One region of the Plantactinospora sonchi genome, then DNA from elsewhere that is predicted to be linked to it. Evidence: riboswitches for the same ligand, from Rfam matches in the RefSeq annotation. Region 1 holds a riboswitch; the other holds the start of a gene.

Region 1 (4,206 bases):
CCAGTCGTCACTGGCGCTCTTCGTCTACCAGCAGGCCGGGGACGCGTCGCGTTACGCCCCGGCCCGTGCCTGGGCGGCGGCGCTCACCCTTGTCGCCCTCGTGCTGGTCCTGACGATCGCGGCGAAACTGCTGGCCCGCCGCAACCGGTTCGGCCGCTGACCGGAGGAGGAAAAAATCATCATGGCCAAGCGCATCGAAGCGACCAACGTCACCGCCTACTACGGTGGTTTCAAAGCTATCGAGAACATCAACCTCACCGTCGAGCCGAAGACCGTCACCGCGCTGATCGGCCCCTCGGGCTGCGGCAAGTCGACCTTCCTGCGGTCCATCAACCGGATGCACGAGGTGCTGCCGGGGGCCCGGGTCGACGGTCGGCTCACCATCGACGACGAGGACATCTACGAGCGGGACGTGGACGTCACCGCGGTCCGCCGGATGATCGGCATGGTCTTCCAGCGGCCGAACCCGTTCCCGACCATGTCGATCTTCGACAACGTGGTCGCGGGGCTGCGGCTCAACGGCGTACGCAAGAAGTCGATCCTGGAGGAGGCGGCCGAGCGGGCACTGCGCTCGGCGAACCTCTGGGACGAGGTCAAGGACCGGCTCGGCAAGCCCGGCGCGGGCCTGTCCGGCGGTCAGCAGCAGCGGCTCTGCATCGCCCGGACCATCGCGGTCGAGCCGCAGGTCGTGCTGATGGACGAGCCCTGCTCGGCACTGGACCCGATCTCCACCCTGGCGATCGAGGACCTGATGTTCAAGCTGAAGGACCGCTACACGATCATCATCGTGACGCACAACATGCAGCAGGCGGCCCGGGTCTCGGACCGGACGGCGTTCTTCTCCATCGAGCGGACCGGCGACCCGGGCCGACTCATCGAGTACGACGACACCCAAAAGATCTTCAGCAACCCGAGCGTGAAGAAGACCGAGGACTACATCACCGGCCGCTTCGGCTGACCTGTCAGGAGGGGGCCCTTCCTATCGCTTTTTGTATAGGAAGGGCCCCCTCCTGACACCCGGGCCCAGCGCGCTGCTCAGCTGCCGGTGAGCTGGTCGATGTCGACCGGGGTGATGTCGACCGGGGCGGGCCAGTCGGTGCGGGGCAGCAGGTCGCGGAGCTTCGCGGACTCGGTCCGGCCGAGGACCACCTCCGCCTCCAGGTTGGCGGGGTCGATCTGGCGGATGAACTCCCGACACCGTCCGCACGGCGGAAGCACGTAGAGCGTTCCCGCCTCGTCGCGGTACACGGCGACGATCTTCGCGATCCGGTACTCGCCGGCGGTGACCATGGCGGCGATCGCCGCGTGCTCCGCACAGAAGCCGGTACCGGATCCGGTGTCGACGCAGACCCCGGAGTAGGCGTTGCCGTTCGTCGTGACCAGGGTCGACGCCACCTGGCCCATGCGTCGGCTCGACCCACCGTAGCCAGGCACGGAATGGGGTTTGAGGACCTGCTGGGCTGCGGTGATCAGCGCGTCGTGGCCGGGGGCGTCCATTTCGCGGAACCTACCAGAGCACGCCACCGCAAGATCCACTGAGCTTCGCGTACCGGCCTCGCCGCGCCGCAAGCAGACGCTGGTCAGCGACGTTCGGGGAGCGGGCACAGCGACGCGGCGTCGGCCCACACCATCCGCAGTTTGCGGGGCGTGCCGTTCAGCCGGGTGGGATCGCCACCGGGCGGCCCCACCGTGGCCGTCTCCACGTGGGTCGCGCCCCGCGCGGCGTAGAACGCCTGCGCCGCGGCGTTCTGCGCCAACACCCAGAGGTACAACCCGGTGCCGGTCGCCTGTTCGGTGACGGCCCGGGCGGCCCGGGCCAGCAGCCGGGTGCCGACGCCGGTGCGGTGTCGATCGGGTACGACGTGCAGGTTGTCGACGAGGCTCCCCCACCGTGGATCGTCGTCGAAGACGACGTGGACGAAGCCCACCAGCCGTTCCCCCTGCTCGGCGAGCAGTGTCCCGGTACCGCCCGACGCCGCCAGGCGGCCCGACCACACCACCCGGCGTTCGGCCTCGACGTCGCCGTCCAAATAAGAGTCGGCGTAGGCGCCCCGGTAGTGGCGACGCCAGCTGTCGGCGTGCAGCCCGGCGATCCGCGCGGCGTCGTCCGGCCCGGCGGCACGGAACCGCAGCGGCGCCGTCATGGGCACACTCCGATCCGCGCGCTTTTCCCAGCCGAGGACCCGGCCCTGTGGTGTGTGACGACGACTGACACGCGACCCTCCATTTCGCGGCTTGCCCGACACTGCGTGTCGAACCCGGTCCTCACCCGGAGCACCCCGCCCGCGAACGGAGGGTTGCCGGCCAGCAAGCCGGGGCTTCGCGCTGGCACTCATGACCTGTGCCGAGCACGGTAGCACGGGACACCGGCCGGGAGAGTCCCGGAAACGGGCTCGGCCGGCCGCGTGGGACCGCGCCGTCGTCGTGTACCACCGACAGCAGGCCGACGAGCTCGACCGGCGGCGGATCGAGCGCTACCGGGCCGAGGTGACCGGCAGAGGTGACCGGCAGAGGCGACCGGTTGAGACGACCGGCTGACGGATGCGCAGCCTGACCCGTCAGTCGACCAGGAAGTGGGCACCACCGTCGGGGGTGGACTCCAGCCGGGGCATCAGCGGCCGGGTCGGGTCCCGCCGGGCGGCGGCGGCCGGCAACCCGGCCAGGTCGACACAGTCCGCGATCTCCCTCAGCGTCGCCCGGGTCGGCGGCAGCATGGTCAGCTCCCCCGCGTCCGCCCTGGCCACCGCGTCGGCCGGCGACAGCCAGCGCGTCTGGTCGGCCTCGCCGGAGACGTCCCGGGTGAGCTGCCCCTCCGGCAGCAGGGCGACGAAGAAGTACGTGTCGAAGCGCCGCGCCTCGAACTCCGGCGTGACCCACCGGCTCCACGGCAGCAGCAGGTCGGAGCGGAGGGTGAGCCGGCAGTCCCGGAGCAGGTCGGCGAAGCTGGTCCGCCCGTCGACCAGTGCCTGCCGGCACCGCTCCCAGTCGTCACCGCTCACGTCGCCGAGCACCTCGTCCGGGTGCGGGCCGGCGAGCAGTACCCCGGCCTCCTCGAAGACCTCCCGGGCCGCCGCGCAGACCAGTGCCTGCGCCTCGGCCGGCGGCAGCCCGAGCCGGTCACCCCACTGTCGGGGCCCGGGGCCGGCCCAGTCCAGGTCGGCCGACGAGTCGGCCGGGTCGACGCTGCCGCCGGGGAAGGCGTACATGCCGCCGAAGGTCATCCGGGCGGCCCGGCGGATCAGGTAGACCTCGAAGCCGTCACCACCGGACGGGTCGGGCCGGAGCAGCGGTACGGTCGCCGCCCGTCGGGCCGGTGCCGGCGGCCGACCCTCGGCGTGGAACCGGCGGGCCCGTGCGACGAAGGACTCCTCGGCGGGAAAGATCAGTTTCCCGGCGCTGTGGTTCGGCATGCTGCGAGGGTAGTGCCGGGGGACGGGGGCCACGATCTTGCCCGGCCCGTCCGGTGCCGGCGACCGGCTCGGTTACCGTCCCACCCATGACACGTTGGGGCATCCTCGCCACCGGCAACATCGCCAGGACCTTTGTCGAAGATCTCCGCCTGCTGCCGGACGCGGAGGTGGTGGCGGTCGGCTCCCGTACGGCCGACACCGCCCACGCCTTCGCCGAGCGGCACGGCATCCCACAGGCGTACGGGTCGTGGCAGGAGCTGGCCGCCGACGACACCATCGACGTGGTGTACGTCGCCACCCCGCACGCCGCCCACCACGACGCGGCGATGACCTGTCTCGCCGCCGGCCGGGCGGTGCTGGTGGAGAAGCCGATCACCCTCGACCTGGCCGGTGCCCGGGAGCTGATCGACACCGCCCGGGCGAACAACCGCTTCCTGATGGAGGCGATGTGGATGCGGTGCAATCCGGTCGTACGTCGGGTCAGGGAGCTGATCGACGACGGCGCGATCGGCGAGGTGACGACCGTGCAGGCGGACTTCGGCGTGGCCGGCCCGTTCCCGCCGGAACACCGGATGCGGGCCCGGGCGCTCGGCGGCGGTGCGCTGCTGGACCTGGGGGTCTATCCGGTCAGCCTGGCGCACCTGCTGCTCGGCGTACCGGACGAGATCCGCGCCTGGGCGAAGATCAGCCCGGAGGGGGTCGACGAGAACACCGGGATCCTCCTCGGCTACGAATCGGGCGCGGTGGCGAACCTGACCTGCGGCATGATCGGCGAGACGGCGGTGACGGCGACGAT
Region 2 (4,206 bases), on a different contig from region 1:
GCCGGACTACGCGCGGGCGGTGCTGGCCGCGATCACACCGGGGCGGGAGCCACTGCTCGACGCGGTGACCCACCAGCTGCGTCGGCTGACCGGGGTGACCGTGCCCCGGGAGGCGTGGGACCTGGAGAAGCTGCCGGCACACCTGCGCCCCACCTTCCGGGTGGTCGACGACGACGGGCAGCGGACGGTCGCCGAGGGCAAGAGCCTGCCGGCGCTGCAACGGCAGCTGACCACCCAGGTACGGCAGATGGTCGCGGCCGCCGCGCCCGACGTGGAGCGGACCGGACTGCGGGAGTGGAGCATCGGCACCCTGCCCCGCTCGATAGAGCAGGTCCGGGGCGGCTACCTGGTGACGGCGTTTCCGGCGCTGGCGGACGAGGGCGAGACCGTCGCGGTACGGGTCTTCGAGACCGAGGGCGAGCAGCAGCGCCAGATGTGGGCCGGCACCCGGCGGCTGCTCCGGCTCAGCCTCGGCTCCCCGGCGAAGTTCCTGCAGGGACGGCTGAGCAACGAGGCCAAGCTGGCGCTCAGCCGCAACCCGCACCGCAACGTGCAGGACCTGCTCGACGACGCGGCCGACGCGGCGGTCGACAAGCTGGTCGCCGACGCCGGCGGGCCGGCCTGGGACGCCGAGGGCTTCGCCGCACTCCGTGACCGGGTCCGGGCGGACCTGATCGACACCACCTTCGCGGTGGTCGACCGGGTACGCCGGGTGCTGGCCGCCGCGTACACGGTCGAGCAGCGGCTGGGCCGGACCAACAGCCTGGCCCTGGTGTCCGCGCTCGCCGACATCCGGGCCCAGCTCTCCGGCCTGGTGCACCGGGGCTTCGTCACCCAGACCGGCTACGCCCGCCTCGGCGACCTGCCCCGCTACCTGACCGCGATCGAGCGACGCCTCGACCGGCTGCCACAGAATCCGGGGCGGGACCGGGAGCAGCAGGCCCGGATAGCCCAGGTCCAGAAGGAGTACCAGGAGATGTTGGCCGCCCTTCCCCCGGCACGCCAGGGCGAGGAGGCGGTCCGGGAGATCCGCTGGATGATCGAGGAACTGCGGGTCAACGTCTTCGCCCAGGCGCTCGGTACGCCGTACCCGATCTCCGAGCAGCGGATCTACCGGGCGATGGATCTGGTGGAGGGCCGCTGACCGGTGAGGAAGGGCCCCTTCTTATCGCTTTTGGTAGAGGAAGGGGCCCTTCCTCACACTTCTGCCGTGTCACGAGCGCCACAGCTGCCCCGATCAGGTGGAATGTCCGGGGGGCGGTTGAGTACGCTGACCGGCGACCATCCAGAGCGACTGAGAGACCTGGCTCGACGACGTCGCAGCAACCCCCCACCGGTGGGTGCGGGTGCTACCGCCAGGACCGATGGAGGAACCGAAGTGCGTGCCACCCACCCCGAGCGGACGAGCCGGCTGCACGTCACCTGGCACCGGTGGCGTCGACACGTCGACCTCTGCCGGACCAGCACCATGCTCTGTCGCGACCGCGACTGATCCGGTCCGCCACGGCGTCGCCGTCATGGCCCTGACCGACCACGACCGCCGGTCGGCGGATCTCCGACCGTCTTTCCCACCCCTCTGAGCCGGGCCGTGTCGCCGCCTGTGGCTGTTGTGCCACGGGTCGCGGCCGCACGCGTCCCGCCGGACATTTCATGGAGTTTCCGCACATGCGCAACAGTCCTCTGCTCACCCGCCTGTTCTCCGGTGTCGCCGCCGTCGCCCTGCTGGGTGCCGTCGCGGCCTGCGGCGGATCGTCGTCCGCAGACGCCGCCGACAACCCCTACGACCTGCTCCAGCCGGGCACCCTGCGGGTCGGCACGCTGACCGACGCCCCGCCGAACGTCTTCCTCAAGGACGGGAAGTTCACCGGCTTCGACAACGACCTGATGACCGCCGTGGCGGAGAAGCTGGGCCTGAAGGTCGAGTTCGTGGGCACCGAGTTCTCCGCGCTGCTCGCCCAGGTCAACAACCACAAGTACGACGTCGGCAGTTCGTCCATCACCATCACCGAGGCACGGAAGAAGACGGTCGACTTCACCAACGGGTACGACTTCGGCTACTTCGGACTCGACGTGCCGGCCGGCTCGCCGATCACCAGTTTCACCCAGCTCAAGGGCAAGCGGGTGGTCGTGGTCCAGGGCACCGTCCAGGACGACTACGCCACCAAGGAGGGGCTCGACCCGGTCCGGGTGCCGGACTACAACGGCGCGATCAACCAGCTCAAGGCGAAGACCGCCGACGCGTGGATCTCGCCCGCCGAGATCGGCGAGAAGTCCGCTCAGGACAGTGGCGGAAAGATCGTGCTGGCCGAGAAGCAGCTCAGCTCGGCGCCGACGGCGTTCGCCGTGGCCAAGGGGAACGATCCGCTGCGGGAGGCGCTGAACAAGGCACTCGACCAGGTGATCCAGGACGGCACCTGGACCCGGCTCCAGGAGCAGTACTACCCGGGACGGCCGGTGCCGGAGACTTTCAAGCCGGGCAGCGGCACCGTGACGTACCCGCCGGTGAAGGCGGGATCCGGCGCGACGCCGACCGCCCCGGCGGGCCAGGGCGCGTCCGCCAGCCCGACCGGTACGCCGGCAGCCTGACCGCCACCCCGCCGGTGGCCCCGACGCGCACCGGACGGCGGTCCGGTGGCGGAGACCGGGCCGCCGGCGGGGCGGACGGACGTGTGACGGAGAGCCGATGACGGACCAGAGACAGGTGAGGCGATGGAGACCCTGAGGACGTTGTGGGAGACGTTCTTCGACCTTGAGTCGATGCGCGAGGCACTGCCCGAGATGCTCACGGTCGGGCTGCGCAACACCCTCCTGCTGGCACTGGTCTCGGCCATCCTGGGGACCCTGTTCGGCATGCTGCTGGCCGTGGCGGGCCTGGCCCGGTCCCGTTGGCTGCGCTGGCCGGCGCGGATCTACACGGACGTGTTCCGGGGACTGCCGGCCGCCGTCACCATCCTGTTGATCGGGGTCGGGTTGGCACCCCTCGGGCTCGCCTGGTGGGGGCCCAACCCGTACCCGCTCGGCATCCTGGCGCTGTCGCTGATCGCGGCGGCGTACATCGGGGAGATCTTCCGGTCCGGCATCCAGAGCGTGGAGGCCAGCCAGCTGGAGGCGACCCGCGCCCTGGGTCTCTCGCACGCCGCCGCGATGCGCCTGGTGATCATCCCGCAGGGTGTGCGTCGGGTCCTGCCGGCCTGGGTCAACCAGCTGATCGCCCTGATCAAGGACTCCAGCCTGGTCTACTTCCTCGGCCTGGTGGCCAGTCAGCGGGATCTGTTCCGGATCGGCCAGGACTACGCCGCGAACACCGGCAACGAGTCGGCGCTGCTGCTCGCCGGCCTGTGCTACCTGGCCATCACGGTGCCGCTCACCCACCTGGTCAACTGGGTCGACCGGCGGCTGCGGGACGGCCGGGCCGGTGGACCGGATCCCGAGGATCCGCTGGCACTGGCCGGCGAGACCCCACTACCCACTTCGACGGAGGGAGCGTCCGATGTCCGGAGGTGACCGACACGGCGACGATCGTTCCGGTGCGGACATCGGCGCGATGACACTGACCACCGCGACCGGGGTGCCGTCCGCCCCGGCGACACCACCGGCCGGTCGGGCCTTCGAGTCGGTGAGTGTCGCCACCCGGGACGTGCACCTGGCCTTCGGACGCAACAAGGTGCTGCACGGTGTCGACCTGGACGTCGCGCGCGGCGACACCGCCTGTGTGATCGGGCCGTCCGGCTCCGGGAAGTCCACCCTGCTCCGGACGATCAACCGGCTGCTGGAGCCCGACCGCGGCGACGTCCTGCTGGACGGCGAGAGCGTGCTGACCCGTGACCCCGATGAGCTGCGCCAGCAGATCGGGATGGTGTTCCAGCAGTTCAACCTCTTTCCGCACATGACCGTGCTGCGCAACGTGACCCTCGCCCTCCGGCAGCTCAGAGGGCTGTCCCGGGACGAGGCGGACGAGGTGGCGCTGCGCCAGCTCGACCTGGTCGGCCTGCGTCACAAGGCGGACGTACGTCCGGGGCGGCTCTCCGGCGGTCAGCAGCAGCGGGTGGCGATCGCCCGGGCCCTGGCCATGTCGCCCCGGGTGATGCTCTTCGACGAGGCGACCTCGGCGCTCGACCCCGAACTGGTCAAGGGGGTGCTGTCGCTGATGGCGGACCTGGCCGGTCAGGGCATGACGATGGTGGTCGTCACGCACGAGATGGGGTT

What was found. Region 1 has a riboswitch for S-adenosylmethionine ahead of V1633_RS12250 (GNAT family N-acetyltransferase). Riboswitches for the same ligand answer to the same signal wherever they lie in the genome.
Region 2: another riboswitch for S-adenosylmethionine. It lies ahead of V1633_RS11395 (ABC transporter substrate-binding protein); the one in region 1 lies ahead of V1633_RS12250 (GNAT family N-acetyltransferase).

The regions. Positions count from the first base shown of each region.
Region 1 is NZ_JAZGQK010000010.1:38,368-42,573, reverse strand. Features, by position in the region: gene pstA (phosphate ABC transporter permease PstA) at 1-160, shown strand, start outside; gene pstB (phosphate ABC transporter ATP-binding protein PstB) at 182-958, shown strand; gene V1633_RS12255 (cytidine deaminase family protein) at 1,036-1,497, opposite strand; gene V1633_RS12250 (GNAT family N-acetyltransferase) at 1,581-2,144, opposite strand; SAM riboswitch class IV at 2,227-2,340, opposite strand; gene V1633_RS12245 (NUDIX hydrolase) at 2,559-3,410, opposite strand; gene V1633_RS12240 (Gfo/Idh/MocA family protein) at 3,497-4,206, shown strand, end outside.
Region 2 is NZ_JAZGQK010000008.1:11,639-15,844, reverse strand. Features, by position in the region: gene hrpA (ATP-dependent RNA helicase HrpA) at 1-1,144, shown strand, start outside; SAM riboswitch class I at 1,279-1,371, shown strand; gene V1633_RS11395 (ABC transporter substrate-binding protein) at 1,666-2,586, shown strand; gene V1633_RS11390 (amino acid ABC transporter permease) at 2,710-3,504, shown strand; gene V1633_RS11385 (amino acid ABC transporter ATP-binding protein) at 3,491-4,206, shown strand, end outside.